DNA from 4 places in the Echinimonas agarilytica genome. Region 1 is predicted to be linked to each of the others. Evidence: predicted binding sites of a transcription regulator. Region 1 holds the regulator's gene; each other region holds the start of a gene.

Region 1 (4,770 bases):
CCTTCGATGGCTTCGGCAACATGTTCGGGCTCCATTTCCCGAATAATGCTGTCTTTAATATCTTCCGCTAGCTCTTCAAGGATCTCACCGTGCTGGTCTGGATCGATTAATTGCCAGAGAACAGGACGTGCAGAAGGCGTTGATGATTCTAATAAGAGTGCAACATCGTAAGCCGGAAGGGAGTGAAGCATTCGGCGCACGTGGACAAACATGCCGCCATTGAGAGCGTCATTAACAGCCTTTAAACGGCTGTGAGTTTGTTCTTGTTCGAGAATTTGAGGCATATTAATTGATTCCCGCGCACCGAGTCATAAGAAGGCTTACAGTTTAAACGAATCATCTTGATATGCCACACAAAAGGTATGCCAATTAGAGGGGATTATTCACCCTCATCGAAGAAATTGTTGATGAGGTTCTCGACTGCGTCCAGTGCTGCGGCTGCATCATCACCCTCTGCGCTGACTTGCACCGACTGCCCTTGGCACGTTTGCAGTAGTAACAAGCTCATTACGCTCCCTGCGGAGGCGCTTTTGTCACCATGAGAGATCATGACTTCTGCCTCATAGTCCCGTGCGAGAGTAGCTAGCTTAGTAGCTGCACGCGCATGCAACCCGAGTTTGTTTTGGATGAGCAGTGAGCGAGTTAAAATCATACTGAAGTCTTTTTATATTGAAGGTTACGATGGCGTAGTTGCACCTGATACGATGATCTAAATAAATCCGCAAGGCGGTTGGCGATATGAACTGAGCGGTGGCATCCGCCAGTACAGCCAATTGCCACGGTCACGTAACTCCGATCATTCTTTTCAAGTTGGGGGAGCCAGTCTTTGAGATTACTTTCGACCTGAGCGATAAAGGCTTCTACATTGCTGTGCTGGTCAAAAAATTCAATGACGGGCTGATCGTTGCCGGTATATGAACGTAAACCCGGCTCCCAATAAGGGTTGGGTAAGAAGCGCACATCAAACACGAAGTCAGCATCGTTGGGAGTGCCGTGTTTAAAACCAAATGATTCAAAGACCAACACCAGTGGAGCCTTTGATGTGCCCGATAAGCGTTCGCGAAGTGTTGCGCTAAAATCGTAAATAGTGGAGTGGCTGGTGTCTAAAAATAGGTCGGCTTGCTCTCGAACCGGCTCTAACCAAGATGTCTCTGCGGCAACTGCATCAGCCAGTGTAAGCTCATTTTTTGTAAGCGGGTGACGGCGCCGTGTTTCAGAATAACGTCGCAATAGAATCGAGTCATCGGCATCGAGATATAAAATAGTGGTGGGAACGGCTGTTTTAAGAACTTTAAGCAATTGCTCGATCTGAGCACGATCGTTCGGCAAGTTCCTCATGTCTAAGCTCACAGCAACGTTCTCGTGCTGGTTGTGCTGCATGGTGATCCAAGGCTTCAGAAGTTCGATGGGTAAATTGTCAACGCAATAGTACCCGAGATCTTCGAGAACCCTGAGCGCAATAGATTTCCCTGCTCCTGAACGACCACTAACGACGGTGAGCTTCATGTAAGAGTGCACTTTAATAAATGATTATGCGTTGATAATAACCTGATATAGGTCTTCAGCACTAGAGGCACATCTGAGCTGTTTTAAGGTATTTTTTTGACCTAATTTTTCAGCGACTAAAGCAAGAGTTTTGAGATGGTGTTTGCAGTCTTGCTCGGGCACCAGCATCGCAAACATAATATCGACTGGCTTTTTATCAATGGCGTCGAATTCGATTGGGGATTCAAATTGAACCAATATAGCGACGTTGCTGGCGTCAGACGGGAGTCTGCCGTGCGGAATGGCTATGCCATTTCCAATGCCGGTACTGCCTAGTTTTTCGCGTGCTAAAAAGCGCTCGAAAATTTCGTTTTCGGTGAGTCCTTGGAGATGCTTCGCTGCGATTTCACTTACGATTTCAAGTGCTCGCTTTTTGCTACTACATTGGACTGCACTGAAAGTGCAGTCCTTGGACAGGATACTTCGCATGTTCATGATTAATGCTTCTGCAATTTTTCCTTGTGGCGAATAACCTGCCGGTCGAGCTTGTCGACTAACGAGTCTATCGCCGCATACATACTTTCGCTTTCAGCGTTCGCAAATATTTCCGCTCCCGAGAGGTGAACGGTTGCTTCTGCAATCTGGCGAAGTTTTTCGACATTCAACACCACATGGACGTTTGTGATGTTGTCGAAGTGGCGCTCTAATTTGGCCAGCTTCTCTGTGACATAGTCACGTAAAGGAGGAGTAATATCAACATGATGACCGGTTAAGTTTAGTTGCATAGGCGTGTTTCCTCACTCAGTACTTGTTGTTACAAAAGACTTTTTCTTTGGTTGGATGGCGGAATATTGAGCGCTTCACGATATTTAGCAATCGTTCGGCGAGCCACATTAATTCCTTGATCCGAGAGTAGCTCAGCCATTTTACTATCGCTTAATGGCTTTGCCGGGTTTTCTGCTGCGACCAGCTTTTTAATCAATGCGCGAATAGCAGTGGACGAGCATTCGCCACCACTTTCAGTGCTCACATGGCTGGAGAAGAAGTATTTGAGTTCAAATATACCGCGTGGCGTGTGCATATACTTCTGCGTGGTCACGCGCGAAATAGTAGATTCATGCATGCCAACTTCTTCGGCCACATCATTGAGAACCATGGGTTTCATGGCTTCATCGCCGTACTCAAAAAAGTCGTATTGGCGTTTCAGAATGCAGTTTGAAACTTTCATAAGTGTTTCGTTACGGCTTTCTAAGCTTTTAATGAACCACTTGGCTTCTTGCATGTGTGAACGGATAAATTGTCCGTCAGAGGTGTTTCGAGCACCACGAGACATAGCTGCGTACTGCTCATTGACTCGAATTTTTGGCACTGCATCTGGATTCAATTCGACTTGCCAGACGCCGTTGCGCTTCATCACTGAAACGTCTGGAATGACGTATTGGCTATCTTCGACCACAATGGCACTGCCCGGACGCGGATTGAGGCTTTGGATCAAGCGCATCACTTCGCGAAGCTGGTCTTCTTTGAGTCGCGCTCGGCGCATCAATGTGCGGTAATCGCGACTTGCAAGTAAGTCCATGTGGTTGTTGATCACTAGCATGGCTTCTTTTAACCAAGGCGTGTCGGTGCCAAATTGACGCAATTGAATGAGTAAACATTCTTTGATGGAGCGAGAGCCCGAACCAATTGGGTCAAATAGCTGAATGCGTTTTAAAACGGCTTCAATTTCATCCAATTCAACTTCTGCATTACCTTGGCTTTCTAGAATATCTTCTGTTGTGACAGTGAGATAACCTGCATCATCAATGCCATCAAGAATAGTTCTGGCAATGGCACGATCTGTGTCTGTCATGGGAGTTAATTCAAGCTGCCATTCGAGGTGAGCATGCAATGAATCGGTGGTTTCACCTTGAAAGCTTTCATCATCCTCACGCATTGGGGCGGCTGAGGCCACAGGGGCTGCTGACACAACTTCATCCCAAGTTGTATCCATAGGCATTTCTTCCGAAATGGAATCTTGTTGCAGTGCTTCTGCAGTATCAACTGTACTACTATCTGCTTCAATACTGTCCAAGCTGACATCTGAATCTGCTGAAGATGAATTTTCTTCTTCGGATTGTTCAAGGAGTGGATTGCTATCCAAAGCTTCTTGAATTTCCTGTTGCAGATCTAAAGTCGACAATTGCAAAAGCCTAATGGCTTGCTGCAATTGCGGCGTCATAGTCAGCTGTTGGCCAAATTTAAGCTGGAGCGATGGTTTCATCTAGTCTCCGACTCTTCCTGTGTAACGGTGGCTGCAAAATGAGCAGTATCCGTGGGTTACGTTAAGCTACTATAGCTGGAATTGCTCACCTAAGTACACATCTCGAACGTGTTGATTTGCTAAAACTTGTTCCGGAGAACCTGTCGCAATCAATTCGCCATGTGACACGATGTAAGCGTACTCACAAACGGATAGTGTTTCACGAACGTTATGATCCGTAATTAATATCCCTAAACCTCGAGTTTTGAGGTGTTCAATGATCTTTTTAATATCCGATACTGAAATAGGGTCGACACCGGCAAAAGGCTCATCGAGTAAGATAAAACTGGGTTCAGCGGCAAGCGCTCGTGCAATTTCAACTCTGCGTCGTTCCCCCCCAGAAAGGCTCATGCCTTTGCTTTGGGCAATATGGCCAATATTAAATTCTTCCAGCAAAGAGTCGAGAGCTTCCTCTCGTTGCTCGGTAGAGAGGTCTTTGCGCGTCTCTAAAATAGCCATAATGTTGTCGCGTACACTGAGCTTGCGAAAAATGGACGACTCTTGGGGCAAATAGCCGATGCCTTTTCGGGCACGCTCATGCATGGGCGCCAAGGAAATATCTTCACCGTTGAGCTCAATAATGCCTTTTTCGGCTTGAACAAGCCCCACCACCATATAAAAGGTGGTGGTTTTACCTGCGCCATTAGGCCCCAGAAGACCCACAATTTGCCCTGGTTCAACTTTCAACGAAACATCTTTAACCACTTGACGGCGCTTGTAAGACTTTGCGAGATTTTTTGCTTCTAATAATGCCATGCAGACTATTTCTTTTGGTCGTCGAGTTGTTCTTGGACTTGATCTGGAATGAAGATCGTTGTCACGCGAGCAGAGCCATCGTCTTTGCTATCTGCTTCGAGTAATTGCTGTTCAAGGTTGTAGAGAATCTTGTCACCCTTTACCAAGCTATCTTCTTGAGTTAGTTGAGCTTCACCGGTGAGCAACAAAATACGTTCTCCAAGCTCATATCGAACTCGCAACGCTTG
Region 2 (4,770 bases), on a different contig from region 1:
TCTGGCTGCTTTTCCTCATTTAACCGAACCTAGAAAAACACTCGCGGCGATGAATCTAGCGATGGATAGAGCTGTTGGGAGTGTGATGTCGAAACTCGATGCACTTCATATTGCACAGAACACGCTCGTTGTTTTCATGAACGATAATGGTGGCCCTACAGACCAAAATGCGTCTAACAATTACCCATTAAGTGGTACCAAAGCGACCCATCTCGAAGGGGGGATTCGAGTTCCCATGCTAATGCGTTGGCCACAACAAATTAGTATGGGTAAAACGTATCGTTTCCCTGTGTCATCGCTTGATTTATTTCCAACATTTGTTGCAGCAGCAGGTGGAGATATTGCTGAAATGAAGGAGCTTGATGGTGTCGACCTAATGCCTTTTGTTCAACAAGAGTCGCAGCTCAGGCCGCATCAAACCCTGTATTGGAAAAAAGAGAATCGTGCAGCCATCCGCGACATAGACTGGAAAGTGATTCGTTATCCAGACCGTGTTCCAGAGCTATATGACTTATCAACCGATGTTTCTGAATCACATGACGTTGCCGCGCAACACCCGCAGATCGTCAATAAATTGTTGAAGCGTTTGTTTGCATGGGAGCTGACATTGGAGCGTCCTTTATGGCAACTCAAACGAGAATTTGAAGGAAGTGCAATTCAAAGAATGGATGAATTTCGAAATCACACGCCAGATAAATCGATGAACTAAGTTGGAAATTGAAGTATGAAAAAATTGAGTTATACAAAGCAAATTGCAATTGCTGTCATGGGATATCTCAGCAGTTTTGTGGCGTGTGCCGAAGAAAATGAAAGGCCAAATATTGTTCTGATCTTAGCGGATGACCTTGGCTATAACGATGTGGGCTTTACGGGTGAAACTGAGATTCAAACGCCGAATATTGATCAATTGGCGAGCGACGGCATTATTTTCAAAAATGGCTATGTGACGCACCCGTATTGCGGCCCTTCGCGCGCGGGTTTGCTGACTGGACGCTATCAAGCGCGCTTCGGCATGGAAAACAATGTGTCGTATGCGCCAGATGATAAATATATGGGCTTACCCGTCACCGAAACAACGTTTCCAAAGCGCTTGCAAGTAGCTGGCTATGAAACGGCTGTATTTGGAAAGTGGCACCTGGGTGGCGCGCCTCACTTTCAGCCTAATAATCGTGGGTTTGATTACTTTTATGGCTTCTTAGACGGCGGCCATAACTATATGCCCGGTGAGGCAACGGTTGGCGGTGGTGGATACCTATTGCCCTTAATGAGAAACAAAGGCGTTGCCGAGTTTGATGAATATCTGACGACGGCATTGAGCAATGATGCTGCAAGGTACATTCAGCAGACTTCGGATAAGCCATTTTTTATGTACATGTCATACAACGCACCGCATGCTCCGTTGCAAGCCCCTCAATCATACATAGATAAATATAGCCATATTGAGAATAAACAACGGCGTATTTATGCGGCCATGGTTGATGCGATGGACGACGGGATTGGCACGCTGATTAACGCATTAAAAGAAGCGGGAAAGTTTGATAATACATTGATTTTCTTTTTATCAGACAATGGCGGTGTGTACCCAGAAGAATGGCTGCCTACGTTCTCTTGGGCGGATAACACCCCTTTTAGACGCGGTAAAGTAGCGTTGCTAGAAGGCGGTGTTCATGTGCCCTTTATTGCCCACTGGCCTAACAAAATTAAAAGAGGCCAAACATTTGAGGGGCTCGTTTCATCGTTAGATATAGCGGCTACATCAGTTGCACTTGCGGGGGCTCGAAACGGTGATTTAGACGGCGTCGATTTGGTGCCATACGTCACCGGACAAAAACGTGGAAGCCCGCATCATGCTCTGTTTTGGCGGCTGGAGGAAGCAGCCAATATTTATGCCGTTCGGACCATGGACGCAAAGTACATGAGACAGCCGCTACCTAATGTGGGGAGAAGCTACTTTGATATGTTGGCAGACCCTTACGAAACAGAAAATTTGGTGGATCAGTATCCAGAGAAACAGGCTTATTTAGCAGAGCTGTGGAATGAATGGAATTCTAAGAATGTGAATAGTGTGCTGTATCAGTCTTGGGAATATAAAAAAGCGGTGAGTGACTTTTATGAAACTCTCCACCAAAAAAATGTACGTGAGGCGAAGCAAACGCCCACTTATAAAATTGAGTAATTTACAGCCAAACGTCCTCATACCATTTAATTGTTTTGTTGATCTCGCTTGCATACTTTGTGCGGTGCAAGCGTTTTTTAGACTTCTATTCAAGGCAACCGAGTTCTTTTCTCTTCTACCACCATATGAATGGTATGAACCTTGCTTTTACTCTGTCTAGTTAATTCTATTCGTCTCAAAATTTGAGGCGCTTACTATTGGGTAAGGGTAAATACATGCTACCAATTTCTTCGTTAAATGGTTCTGCAGATGCATCGAGTGCGTATAGAGATGCGTCGTCTGAAAATGGCGATGGAGGATTATTCGCTAGCCTTTTTAATGAGTTAGATCTGTCTGAGTCAGAGGCGGATGGCATTGTACAAATGCTGCAAGGCGAGCAAGCGGAGCAGTTAGATTTATCGGGGCTTTCACCATCAGAATCGGTCAATCAATTGTTGAATTGGCTCAAACAGCAACAAGAACAAGGCAATCAGTTGCCACTTGATGCCGAAACTATGGCGCGAGCAGAAGATATCTTAGGGCTAATAGCCGAGTACGATAATGAAGCCCCTGTCATAAGCGACGAAACTGAGCTGGCACAAGATGAAACGCAAGTAGAAGCAAAAGAAGAAGATTCAAATCGAACAGCGCCATCTTTTATAGCTAAAGACAACGATACCGAGTCTATGCGGCAAGCACTTGCCTCGCTCATCCAGCAATTGAAACTGTCGGAGGCAGAAGCAAAGGCTCAGAAGGAAGATACTGTGACGGATGCAGAATCGGGGCGGAGCTTCAAAGAGTCCCAATCAGATCAAGCAAAAGCTTCAAGTGTATGGAATGACCTACAAATGACTTCGGCCGAGCTGAAAAGCCAAACCAATTCAATTGGTGGGGTGGAGATTGGTGATGCTCAAAATATGCTGTCAGATATTCCGTCAAAAATGGCACTCAACACGGATGGTCAAATAGATGAAAACCTACTAGAACAAGAAGAACTATTGCCATCGGCACCCAAAAAGGCCTCTGAAATTTTATCGCCTCCGACCGCCAAACATGATCCGCTTCAGCAAATGTTCCAACGAGAACTTGCGCAGCTTCAACCCAACGATATGGCCCCTGTTGATGAAGCAGTTATTGAAGACGAATTGCAGATTCAATCTAAAGTCAATGGTCAACAACCGGTTTCAGAGCGAGCCTTGGCTGATCTCAAACCGATAGCGGTTACCGCCGTTGAAAGTAAAGCTTCAGGTCAAATCGATCAACAGTCAACGGATGACAGCAGCAAGCCCAATATGCTCACAAATAAGGCCGAATCAACACAAGGTGAGCCCGGCACTTCAGACCAAGAACTTGCACAAAATACAGCGGGCAAATTTAATGTGAAAATTGGCAGTTCCAAAGAAGAATCCCAACTGGCTTTTTCGGAAAAGCTTGCCAAAGAGCAGCTGAATATTGCTCAAACGCGAGATAGCCAAACCCATTCAGTATCACCAACGCGTGCGCCTGTTGAAGGCCAAGCGGTTCCATCGGAATCTAATCCAGCGGCACTTGTGATTAATGGTAAAACTGAAACGCAATTGAAAACGGACTTGAAACAAGCTGAAGCGACGAAAATCAACGATGATGCAGAACAGTTCGATGCTGATTTAGCCGCTGATGATGGTTTGGCAGATGATGCAGAGCAACGTCAACAACCACGCCACAGCGCCGGTAATATTTTTGCTTCGGTTGCCACTGGGCAAACAGCACCGGACTCTTCCATATCAACAGGGCAATTTTCAACCTCTATTTCTCAAGCTCAACAAGCCGTTGTTAATGTCGCTGCTGCGCCTCAATCAATGGCGGCAGAACTAGCCATAGTGGAAGAGAAAATGCAGCTTCTGCAAGACAAGCTAGCACCTATTTTGGGCCAACGACTTATGATGATGATGGATAAGAACATACAAACCGCAGATATTCAGCTCGACCCGCCCGAGTTGGGGAGCTTAATGGTTCGGGTTCAAGTTCAAAATGATCAAGCTCAAGTGAGTTTTGTGGCCCAAAATGCTCAAGCCAAAGATGCCATCGAGCAAGCCATGCCGCGCTTAAAGGAAATGCTGCAACAACAAGAAATGGAGCTTGTGAATGCCAATGTTTCCTACCAGCAAGGTGATCGTGGTGGACGAGATCAGCAACAGCAAGGTTCTCATGCACAAAATTCACAGCAACAAGTCGAACAAGACATTGCACAGGTATCACAACCACAGCAGATAATGTTGAAAGCAGGGCATGTAGACTTCTACGCTTAAGCTGGGCTGTGATAACCTTGTCGCCGTCACTGACCAAATATTACGGAATTATATAAAATGGCTGAAGAAGTCGAATTAGAGGTAAAACCCGCAAAGAGCAAATTACCTCTTATTATTGCAATTGTTGTTGTTTTATTAGTCGGAGGTGGCGTTGCGGCCTACTTCTTGCTTGGTAACTCTTCAAGTGACGGGGAATCGTCAGCAGCAGAGGCAGCTCCTGCAGCTGCTGCAGCATCGGCAGAGTTAGGTGATGCTTTATATGTAGCGATGCCCCGACCTTTTGTATTTAGTGTACCCGGGCAAGGCCGTGAGCGTTTAGTTCAAATT
Region 3 (4,770 bases), on a different contig from region 1:
ACAAAGCAAATGATGTGCATGGATGCGTAAAACGCCGCATATAAGCCAAGCATGCGTCGTACCTGCAACAACGCTGGGGTTTTCGTCCAACGAATAGCGGGAGAAACGGCTAAAGTTGCAAACAAACAATGAATCGACCCAATACCATAAAAATGAATGAGTGCTTTGACTGGATCGGCTCCGAGCATATCGGTTGCGCCAAGCCAAAACATCCACACGGCTGGTGTTAAACAGGTCACATGCAATAGCAACTTAATGACTAGAAGGTGATTTTTGCTACGAATCAGGGCCATTAATAAAACTGCTTCTTGCCGAGTTGGGTGTACATATGTGCAACTTGGTCGGCATATCCGTTGTAAATTTCGGTATCGCGACGCTTCTGACCAAAAATGCCTCCGGTACCAATAATGCGCTCGCTGGCTTGACTCCATCGAGGGTGAGCCACCTCCGGATTTACGTTGGCATAAAAGCCGTATTCGCTAGGGGCTAATTGATTCCATGTCGTTTCTGGTTGCTCGCTTGTGAAACGAATTGACACGATCGACTTGATACTTTTGAAGCCATATTTCCACGGCAAAACGAGTCGAACAGGCGCACCATTCTGAGGTGGGATAGTCTTTCCATACATTCCTACCGCAATTAATGTGAGTGGGTTCATGGCTTCTTCAATAGTTAAACCTTCCACATAAGGATAATTGATGCCGCCTCCCATTAAACGATTCCGTTGTCCCGGCATCTGCTTTGGATCATGGAGCGTTTGAAATGCCACATATTTAGCGTCACTGGTGGGGGAGAAGCGTTTGATCATTTCAGCCAATGGAAACCCTATCCAAGGAATTACCATAGACCAAGCCTCTACACAGCGCAGGCGGTACACGCGCTCTTCAAGCGGGTTCCACTTCAGAATATCTTCCAAATGGAACGTGCCTGTGTTTTCCGCATGGCCAGAAACCTTGATTGACCAAGGTGTAGTTTTGAAATCTTGGGCATTATCCGCGGGGTCGTCTTTGCCCGTGCCAAATTCATAAAAATTATTGTACGTGGTCGCTTTGGCTTCTGGTGTCACGGCCAGAGCTGAGTCGTCTTTAATAAACTTAAGTCGACTTTGAGTGGCTGCATGGCCACTATTTGGGAGCATTGCCGCAGCAGTTAAGACACTGGCGCTGGTAATGAGTTGGCGCCGGTTTAGGTACAAAGATTCTGATGTTACCTGATGCTCAGGTAACGAGTAATGATTAAATCGAACACGTTTCATTCCATACACTCCATCTTTTTATACCCACAAAGCATTAGACCGTGTGTTAAACGAAAAAATCTCGTTTCAGGATGCGCTATTATTATAATTATGTGAACTAAACCGATGTGAACACCATGGACTTTGAATTTTTCTTCGACCCCAGTGAATTGAGAACTCTAGCAAGAGTGACTCATCCTCATGAAGCCTTTGGTGCATGGTTAAGTTACGAACTTGAAGCGGAAGTGACGTATATAGAGTCTTTAATTGAACGCCTAAAGTCAGGGCCAGATGAATGGTTTGAAGATGGTGATGAATGGCGATTAACGAAAGATAATGATTCTATTTCTGTGAAACATCACAGCTTATTTGAAGATTACGAAGATGATGGGAATGGCTTAAAACTTGACGGTGAGGCGCTCGAAGCGGATGCCGGTATAGAAGATTTCTTACAGTTACTCGAGGCATGGGTAGAACACCTATTTCCTTAAGCTGCACTGCAATGGTGCTGCATGTAACTTTTATGTGATGCAACTTGTAACTTGCACTACTTTGATCCATTGGAGCTGATCAAATTTGTGCATCACTGTTACAAATTATTAATAAAACCTTTCTATTTGAATCTATCCTATTGATTTTTATTGTTTAAATTCTCCTTGGCATGATGTTTGTTAATAATCCTTCGATTATAAAACTTTTCTAGGGAGTACACGATGAAACTTGTGACAGCAATCATCAAGCCATTCAAGCTGGATGATGTCAGAGAAGCCATCTCAGAAGTCGGAATTGAAGGTCTGACTGTAACTGAAGTTAAAGGCTTCGGACGCCAAAAAGGCCATACAGAGCTATATCGCGGCGCAGAGTACCAAGTCGATTTCTTGCCAAAAGTAAAATTAGAAATCGCAACGAATAACGAAAGCGTTGAGCGCTTAGTAGAAGCAATCAGCAAAGCGGCATACACCGGCAAAATCGGTGATGGCAAAATTTTCGTTTATGACTTGGAACAAGCTGTACGGATCCGTACAGGCGAAGCTGACGACGAAGCTCTATAAGAGTTTGGTTTTCACTGTCTGACACATCCGGGAGAAAATAATGGACAATCTTAATTACATCTTCGAATTGCAATACGCAATCGACACTTTTTACTTCTTAGTCTGTGGCGCATTAGTTATGTGGATGGCCGCTGGTTTCGCAATGCTGGAAGCTGGCTTGGTTCGCGCTAAGAACACAACTGAAATTCTAACTAAAAACGTAGCCTTGTTTGCTATCGCTTGTACCATGTACTTAGTATGTGGTTACGAAATTATGTATGACGGTGGATACTTCTTATCAGGTATCACAACTGTTGCTGGCATGGACGACGCAGCGATTGCATCGGTTCTTGACGCATCTAAAGAGTCTGGTTTTGGTGACATGGGCGAATACGCTGGTGCATCAGACTTCTTCTTCCAAGTTGTATTCGTTGCAACAGCAATGTCTATCGTATCGGGTGCGGTTGCTGAGCGTATGAAATTATTCGCTTTCTTAGCATTCGCAGTGGTACTGACTGGTTTCATCTATCCAATGGAAGGTTCTTGGACTTGGAACGGCGACAGCGTATTTGGTCTGTATGAATTGAGCTACAGTGACTATGCCGGTTCAGGTATTGTTCACATGGCTGGTGCAGCGGCTGCTCTTGCTGGCGTATTGTTGTTGGGTGCTCGTAAAGGTAAGTACGGTCCTAACGGTGAAGTGAAAGCGATTCCTGGTGCGAACTTGCCATTGGCAGCGTTAGGTACCTTCATCCTATGGATGGGTTGGTTCGGTTTCAACGGCGGTTCTACTCTTAAATTGGGTGGTATTGCGGTAGCAAACGAAGTTGCTAACGTATTCTTGAACACAAATGCTGCGGCTGCTGGTGGTGCGATTGCTGCACTCATCGTTGCTAAAATCTTATTCAAGAAAGCTGATTTGACGATGATCCTCAACGGCGCATTGGCTGGTTTGGTAGCAATTACAGCAGAGCCTGCTGACCCAACTCCACTATTAGCAACATTGATTGGTGCTGCTGGTGGTGTGATTGTAGTGTTCTCAATCTTGGCTTTGGATAAAGTTAAAATTGATGATCCAGTGGGTGCTATCTCTGTCCACGGTGTAGTTGGTCTGTGGGGTATATTCGCGGTACTTCTGTCTGATTCTGACGCAACGTTCATGGGCCAACTGGTTGGTGCATTAACTATCTTCGTATGGGTATTCGTAACAAGCTTAATCGTTTGGGGAATTCTCAAAGCAGTCATGGGTATCCGTGTCTCTGAAGAGGAAGAGTACGCTGGTACTGACGTTACAGATTGCGGTATGGAAGCATACCCAGAGTTCGTATCTAGCAGCAAGTAAGCTAGAACCAACTTATCTGAATAAACCGGAGCGGATGCTCCGGTTTTTTTATGCCTTGAATTTGTTTGTTGATATCCCGCGTATTGGCGACAAGATCATGATCTCATTTTTGACTCAATGCAGGCGCGTGAATATTAGGTATGTCTTACCCCGTTGTGACGTGATCTATGCGACAGTAGATACTGAATAGTGATTCATTTGTCGCCATCTAGAGACGAGCTGAATATTTGGCAGAGACAACGCTGTAGGGCTGAATAGGCGACTGACGGTGTGATTAAAGGAGGTGACTTGCTTGAGTCGATGCAGCTTAGCCATAAAGCCCATTGAGAGTTGGACGTTAGGCCATTTTATCTTAGCGAAGCAACGAAAAATGGCCCATTATCCATGTTAAAAACGATCAGTCGTTGTAGCCAAATAGATTCCGTACTGCGCGAAGTGTGTGATCAATATTCACAGCTTTGGTTGGCGTGATGAAAATGGTATCATCGCCCGCGATTGTTCCTAAGATGCCTTCGGCTTTGCCTACAGAGTCGAGCAAACGGGCAATAAGCTGAGCTGCGCCTGGGCTTGTTCGAATAACAATCATTAAATCATTGTGATCAATGTCGATAACAAGATTTTTAAGGGGACTAGAAGTCGTAGGTACGCCTAATTCCGCGGGTAAACAATAAACCATCTCCTGTTTAGCATTACGTGTTCGTACTGCTCCAAACTTGCTGAGCATCCGAGAAACCTTGGATTGGTTTACATTGATATAGCCTTGCTGTTTGAGTGCGTTGACTATTTCTCCTTGAGAACCAAATCGCTCCTGCTTGAGCAGGTTGTGAAATGCTTTGACTAAGGTATCTTGCTGGTTGGTCTGCATAACGAGTCCTTAATTTGTTATGCATTCATTTTGCATAAATTTGCATAAATCGGCAAACTTGGTTGCTGCGCATTGAGAACTAAACGCGTACTTTTTGCTTTACGATATTGGACAATGGAAATCGTCCGGTGTTCGCGGTTTGATTTAGCACAAGATCATGAGCTTCAATCGGGTTCAGTCTTGTGATAGTGAACTAATAATATAATTACCCTACATAAAAATTATTCAATAGGAGAATAACTATGAAAGTTGCTGTTCTTGGTGCCGCTGGTGGTATTGGGCAAGCGTTGTCTTTGCT
Region 4 (4,770 bases), on a different contig from region 1:
TCGAGCAAATTTCCATGGTCAGTGGAGTAACTGTATTCGGTGAAAAACTCAGCGGCCGGGGCAATTTTGCTATCAAAGCCGATGGTAACTGTGTCGTTATTGAGTTCTAGATTCAGCTCAGAAGCATGAACTGACGGCAAAACTATCGCTAGAGAGCTAGCGGTCAGCAAACAGGTTTTTAGCATAATTCCTCAAACATAAAATGGGAAGGTAAACCAAAATGGACGGAGCATTAACATACCTATCCATTTGTATCTAAAGGGATTGATCTAGCCTAAACAAATATGAAACACATTTCAGGCGTAAAAAAGGGAGCCAAAGCTCCCTTTTACATCACTCAGGATGAATGAATCAAACGCGGCCGTTACGCTTACGATCGCTTTCAGTCAGTAATTTCTTACGAATACGGATATTCTCAGGCGTCACTTCAACAAGTTCGTCATCATTAATGAACTCTAATGCTTGCTCCAATGTGTAAACCACCGGTGGTGTCAACACTTGTGCTTCATCAGTTCCTGATGCACGGACGTTCGTGAGCTGTTTACCTTTCAAACAGTTCACTGTTAAGTCATTGGCGCGGCTGTGAATACCAATAATTTGGCCTTCATAGACTTCATCAGCATGTCGGGTAAATAACTTACCGCGCTCTTGAAGATTGAACAATGCATACGTCAACGCTTTACCTGTTGCGTTTGAAATCAATACGCCATTGGCACGCTGGCCAATAATACCGCCTTTGTGAGGGCCATAATGGTCGAACGTGTGATACAGCAAACCAGAGCCTGAAGTCATGGTCATGAATTCCGTTTGGAAGCCAATTAAACCGCGGCTTGGAATCATGAAATCTAAACGTAAGCGGCCTTTGCCATCCGGTGACATATTCGTCATTTCGGCTTTACGCAAACCTAATTGCTCCATCACAGGACCTTGATTATCTTCTTCGATATCAACCGTGAGAGTTTCGTATGGTTCAAGCGTTTGGCCATCTTCTTCTTTGATAATCACTTCTGGACGAGAAACAGCAAGCTCAAAACCTTCGCGGCGCATGTTCTCAATTAAGATACCCAAGTGAAGTTCACCACGGCCCGATACGCGGAACTTATCTGGGTGATCCGTTTCTTCCACACGCAATGCAACGTTATGCACCAGCTCTTGCTCTAAACGCTCAAGGATATTACGTGAAGTGACGTACTTACCTTCTTTACCAGCGAAAGGAGACGTGTTGACTTGGAACGTCATGGTCACAGTGGGTTCATCAACGCTCAACGGTGGCAATGCTTCGACATTGGTCACATCACAAATAGTGTCTGAAATTTTGAGTTCGCCCAAGCCCGTAATCGCAATAATATCGCCTGCATGGGCTTCAGGTACTTGATGACGATCGAGGCCGAGGTAACCTAATACTTGGCCAACTTTACCGTTACGAGTTTTACCGTCCGCCCCCACAATAGTGACTTGTTGATTCACTCGCGCACTACCACGAGTGATTCGGCCAATACCGATAACACCAACATAGGAGTTGTAATCAAGCTGAGAAATTTGCATTTGCAAGCCACCCTCAGTATCTGCAGATGGCGCTTCAACGTTTTCAACAATCGCTTCGAACAATGGCTCCATTGAATCGGAAGGCTCATCAACGTCTAGTGTTGCCCAGCCGTTAATCGCTGAAGCATAGATCGTTGTGAAATCTAATTGCTCGTCAGTTGCATCTAAGTTGTCGAACAAATCGAAAACTTGGTCCATGACCCAGTCAGGGCGAGCTCCAGGCTTATCAATCTTGTTCACCACCAAAATTGGCTTTAAACCTTGTGCAAAGGCTTTTTGCGTGACGAAGCGAGTTTGTGGCATTGGACCATCAACCGCATCAACCAAGAGCAAAACACAATCCACCATCGACATAACACGCTCTACTTCACCGCCAAAATCGGCGTGACCAGGGGTGTCTACGATATTAATGTGGTAGCCGTTCCATTCAATTGCCGTGTTCTTAGCAAGAATCGTAATGCCACGCTCTTTTTCAAGATCGTTAGAATCCATGACACGTTCGCCTGAGTCGGCTCGCACATCTAGAGTCCCAGACTGTTGTAAAAGCTTATCAACCAAGGTTGTTTTACCGTGGTCGACGTGCGCGATGATCGCGATATTTCTAATTTGTTTGGCCTGAGCACTCATTTGGGTTTATCCAGTTACATAAAAAAGAGCATTGCTGCAAAATTGGCCGACATTCTACATTGATCTGTGTCATTACAATAGTGCGAACCTGATCACGACCAAATATTTTGATTCCTGTACAAAGTAAACTCCGTTGCACCTCTATGGAACGGAGACTAATCACGGATCATTTCGGTGCACATTGCACCAACAAGATCCATTAAAACTCAGCGAAAATCACACTATTAGGGCATTTTTCGCCCCAAGTAATTGTTTTAATTAAACATGTCAGTTTTGGCACAAAAATAGCTAGAATTGAGCAGCTCAAAAACAAACGAAATGAATTCCGCAGAAATTAATTTTTGCGATTCGGAGGAATTTAAAGAATGTCACCAATCGAAAGTGTTCTGAATCAGTTAAAAACTGAAGAAGTAAAATTTGTTGACCTGCGTTTTACCGATACTAAAGGTAAAGAGCAGCACGTAACTATCCCTGCTCATCAAATCGACGAAGATTTCTTCGAAGATGGTAAAATGTTCGATGGTTCTTCTATCGCAGGTTGGAAAGGTATTAACGAATCAGACATGGTTCTGATGCCTGACGCAACTACAGCGTTGTTAGACCCGTTCTCAGACGAAACTACATTAATCGTCCGCTGTGACATTCTCGAGCCTTCAACAATGCAAGGCTACGACCGCGATCCACGTTCTGTTGCCAAGCGCGCTGAAGAGTATTTGAAGTCTACCGGTATCGGTGACACTTCATACTTCGGTCCAGAACCTGAATTCTTCATGTTTGACGACGTTCGCTTCACAACCGGCATGTCTGGCGCAAGCTACAGCGTTGACTCAGAAGAAGCTGGTTGGAACAGCGACAAAGAATACCCGGAAGGAAATTTGGGTCACCGTCCAGGTGTTAAAGGCGGTTACTTCCCAGTACCACCCGTTGATTCAGGCTACAACATCCGTCATGCAATGTGCATGCTTTTGGAAGAAATGGGCCAAACTGTTGAAGCACATCACCACGAAGTTGCAACTGCAGGTCAAAACGAAATCGCGACTATGTTCAACAGCTTGGTTAAGAAAGCTGATGAAGTACAAGTATTGAAATACGTTGTTCACAACGTTGCTCACGCGTATGGCAAAACTGCAACCTTCATGCCTAAGCCATTAGTTGGCGACAACGGTTCTGGTATGCATTGTCACCAGTCTATCTTTAAAGATGGCGACAACACATTCTCTGGCGACAAGTATGGCGGGTTGTCTGAAACTGCGCTTTACTACATCGGCGGTATCATCAAGCATGCTAAAGCAATCAACGCATTCGCAAATGCTGCAACTAACTCGTACAAGCGTTTAGTTCCAGGTTTTGAAGCACCAGTAATGCTTGCTTACTCTGCACGTAACCGTTCAGCTTCTATCCGTATTCCTTTCGTACCATCTCCGAAAGCGGTTCGCATTGAAGTTCGCTTCCCTGATCCAACAGGTAACCCATACTTGGCATTCGCGTCTATGTTGATGGCTGGCCTTGACGGTATCAAAAACAAGATTCACCCAGGTGAAGCAATGGACAAAGACTTGTACGACTTGCCAGCTGAAGAAGCTGCTGCAATTCCACAAGTTGCATCTTCTTTGGAAGAAGCATTGTCTGCACTGAGCAACGACCGTGAGTTCTTGAAAGCCGGCGGCGTATTCTCTGATGACATGATCGATGCTTACATCGAACTGAAATCAGCTGAAGTTGAACGTTTGAACATGACAACTCACCCTGTTGAGTTTGAAATGTACTACAGCGTTTAATCAACGTTAGAAAACTTCTGTGATGAAAGCCCGTGCAATGCACGGGCTTTTTTTTCATACTCAGAAAAGTATTTAGAATTCCCGCAGGCTATGGAATGGTTCGCTTTAGTTGTTTCTCGGTTCTTCTCTTAATCAGCTCGGTTACTTACGCCCAATCAGATGTATATCGGTGGGTCAATGAAGATGGCGTTGAAGTCTTTTCAGATCAACCCATTACAGGTGCAACATCGGTTGATTTAAGCACTAAAGCAATCAATATAGTCGAGTCCACCAAGCCTTCGACCAATGCTATAAGTGCGCAAAAAGAAGTTCAAAAAGAAATAGCAATGCTCAAAATTGAGTCACCCAATCACAAAGCTACTATCAGAAATGCAACTGGAGAATTGATCGTTACCGCTTCAACCACTTTACCAGTAGGCGTAACACAACGATTAGAACTGTTTTTAGACGGCGTTTCTGTTTCAGAGCCCCAATCTGGTACAAACTTTAAGCTCACCGGCATTGAACGAGGCGAACACCAGCTTCAGCTTAAATTAGTGAACAATCAGGGGTCATTATTATCTGAATCCAGCACTGTCACTTTTTACATGCACCGTCCTTCAGCACAACGTAAACCAATCGCTACACCAACGCCCACAAACTAAGCACTGATAGAGTCAATTCAGACATAAATAGGCAGACTTTTTGCATAGTCCTTATTAACTGTGGGAATTTAGAGAGTTCTCGACTTTATTACGTCATTTATCGCACCAAATCAGTGCGGAGCTATGATAAGCTGAAATGAGTGTTTGATTGAATGTTATTATTTGGTGCAACAAGA

The links. The regulator sigma-54, encoded in region 1, starts transcription at its own class of promoters, with help from an activator protein. The targets are predictions, from matches to a motif close to GTTGGCACGNNNNTNGNNT.
Region 2: NAF29_RS04685 (flagellar hook-length control protein FliK) is a predicted target of sigma-54. The motif match lies at 2,305-2,323, and genes of this name have one in related genera.
Region 3: glnK (P-II family nitrogen regulator) is a predicted target of sigma-54. The motif match lies at 1,890-1,908, and genes of this name have one in related genera.
Region 4: glnA (glutamate--ammonia ligase) is a predicted target of sigma-54. The motif match lies at 2,445-2,463, and genes of this name have one in related genera.

Annotation. Positions count from the first base shown of each region.
Region 1 covers NZ_JAMQGP010000001.1:679,608-684,377, forward strand. Annotated here, with positions in the region: gene mgtE (magnesium transporter) at 1-284, opposite strand, end outside; gene NAF29_RS02840 (HPr family phosphocarrier protein) at 380-652, opposite strand; gene rapZ (RNase adapter RapZ) at 649-1,506, opposite strand; gene ptsN (PTS IIA-like nitrogen regulatory protein PtsN) at 1,531-1,980, opposite strand; gene hpf (ribosome hibernation promoting factor) at 1,983-2,270, opposite strand; gene NAF29_RS02860 (RNA polymerase factor sigma-54) at 2,300-3,748, opposite strand; gene lptB (LPS export ABC transporter ATP-binding protein) at 3,818-4,543, opposite strand; gene lptA (lipopolysaccharide transport periplasmic protein LptA) at 4,549-4,770, opposite strand, start outside.
Region 2 covers NZ_JAMQGP010000002.1:77,354-82,123, forward strand. Annotated here, with positions in the region: gene NAF29_RS04675 (sulfatase-like hydrolase/transferase) at 1-709, shown strand, start outside; gene NAF29_RS04680 (sulfatase family protein) at 725-2,176, shown strand; gene NAF29_RS04685 (flagellar hook-length control protein FliK) at 2,392-4,443, shown strand; gene fliL (flagellar basal body-associated protein FliL) at 4,501-4,770, shown strand, end outside.
Region 3 covers NZ_JAMQGP010000010.1:50,850-55,619, reverse strand. Annotated here, with positions in the region: gene msrQ (protein-methionine-sulfoxide reductase heme-binding subunit MsrQ) at 1-293, opposite strand, end outside; gene msrP (protein-methionine-sulfoxide reductase catalytic subunit MsrP) at 293-1,255, opposite strand; gene NAF29_RS16825 (YacL family protein) at 1,372-1,725, shown strand; gene glnK (P-II family nitrogen regulator) at 1,948-2,286, shown strand; gene NAF29_RS16815 (ammonium transporter) at 2,327-3,607, shown strand; gene argR (transcriptional regulator ArgR) at 4,005-4,472, opposite strand; gene mdh (malate dehydrogenase) at 4,715-4,770, shown strand, end outside.
Region 4 covers NZ_JAMQGP010000008.1:144,241-149,010, forward strand. Annotated here, with positions in the region: gene NAF29_RS15290 (YfaZ family outer membrane protein) at 1-185, opposite strand, end outside; gene typA (translational GTPase TypA) at 352-2,172, opposite strand; gene glnA (glutamate--ammonia ligase) at 2,538-3,950, shown strand; gene NAF29_RS15305 (DUF4124 domain-containing protein) at 4,046-4,594, shown strand.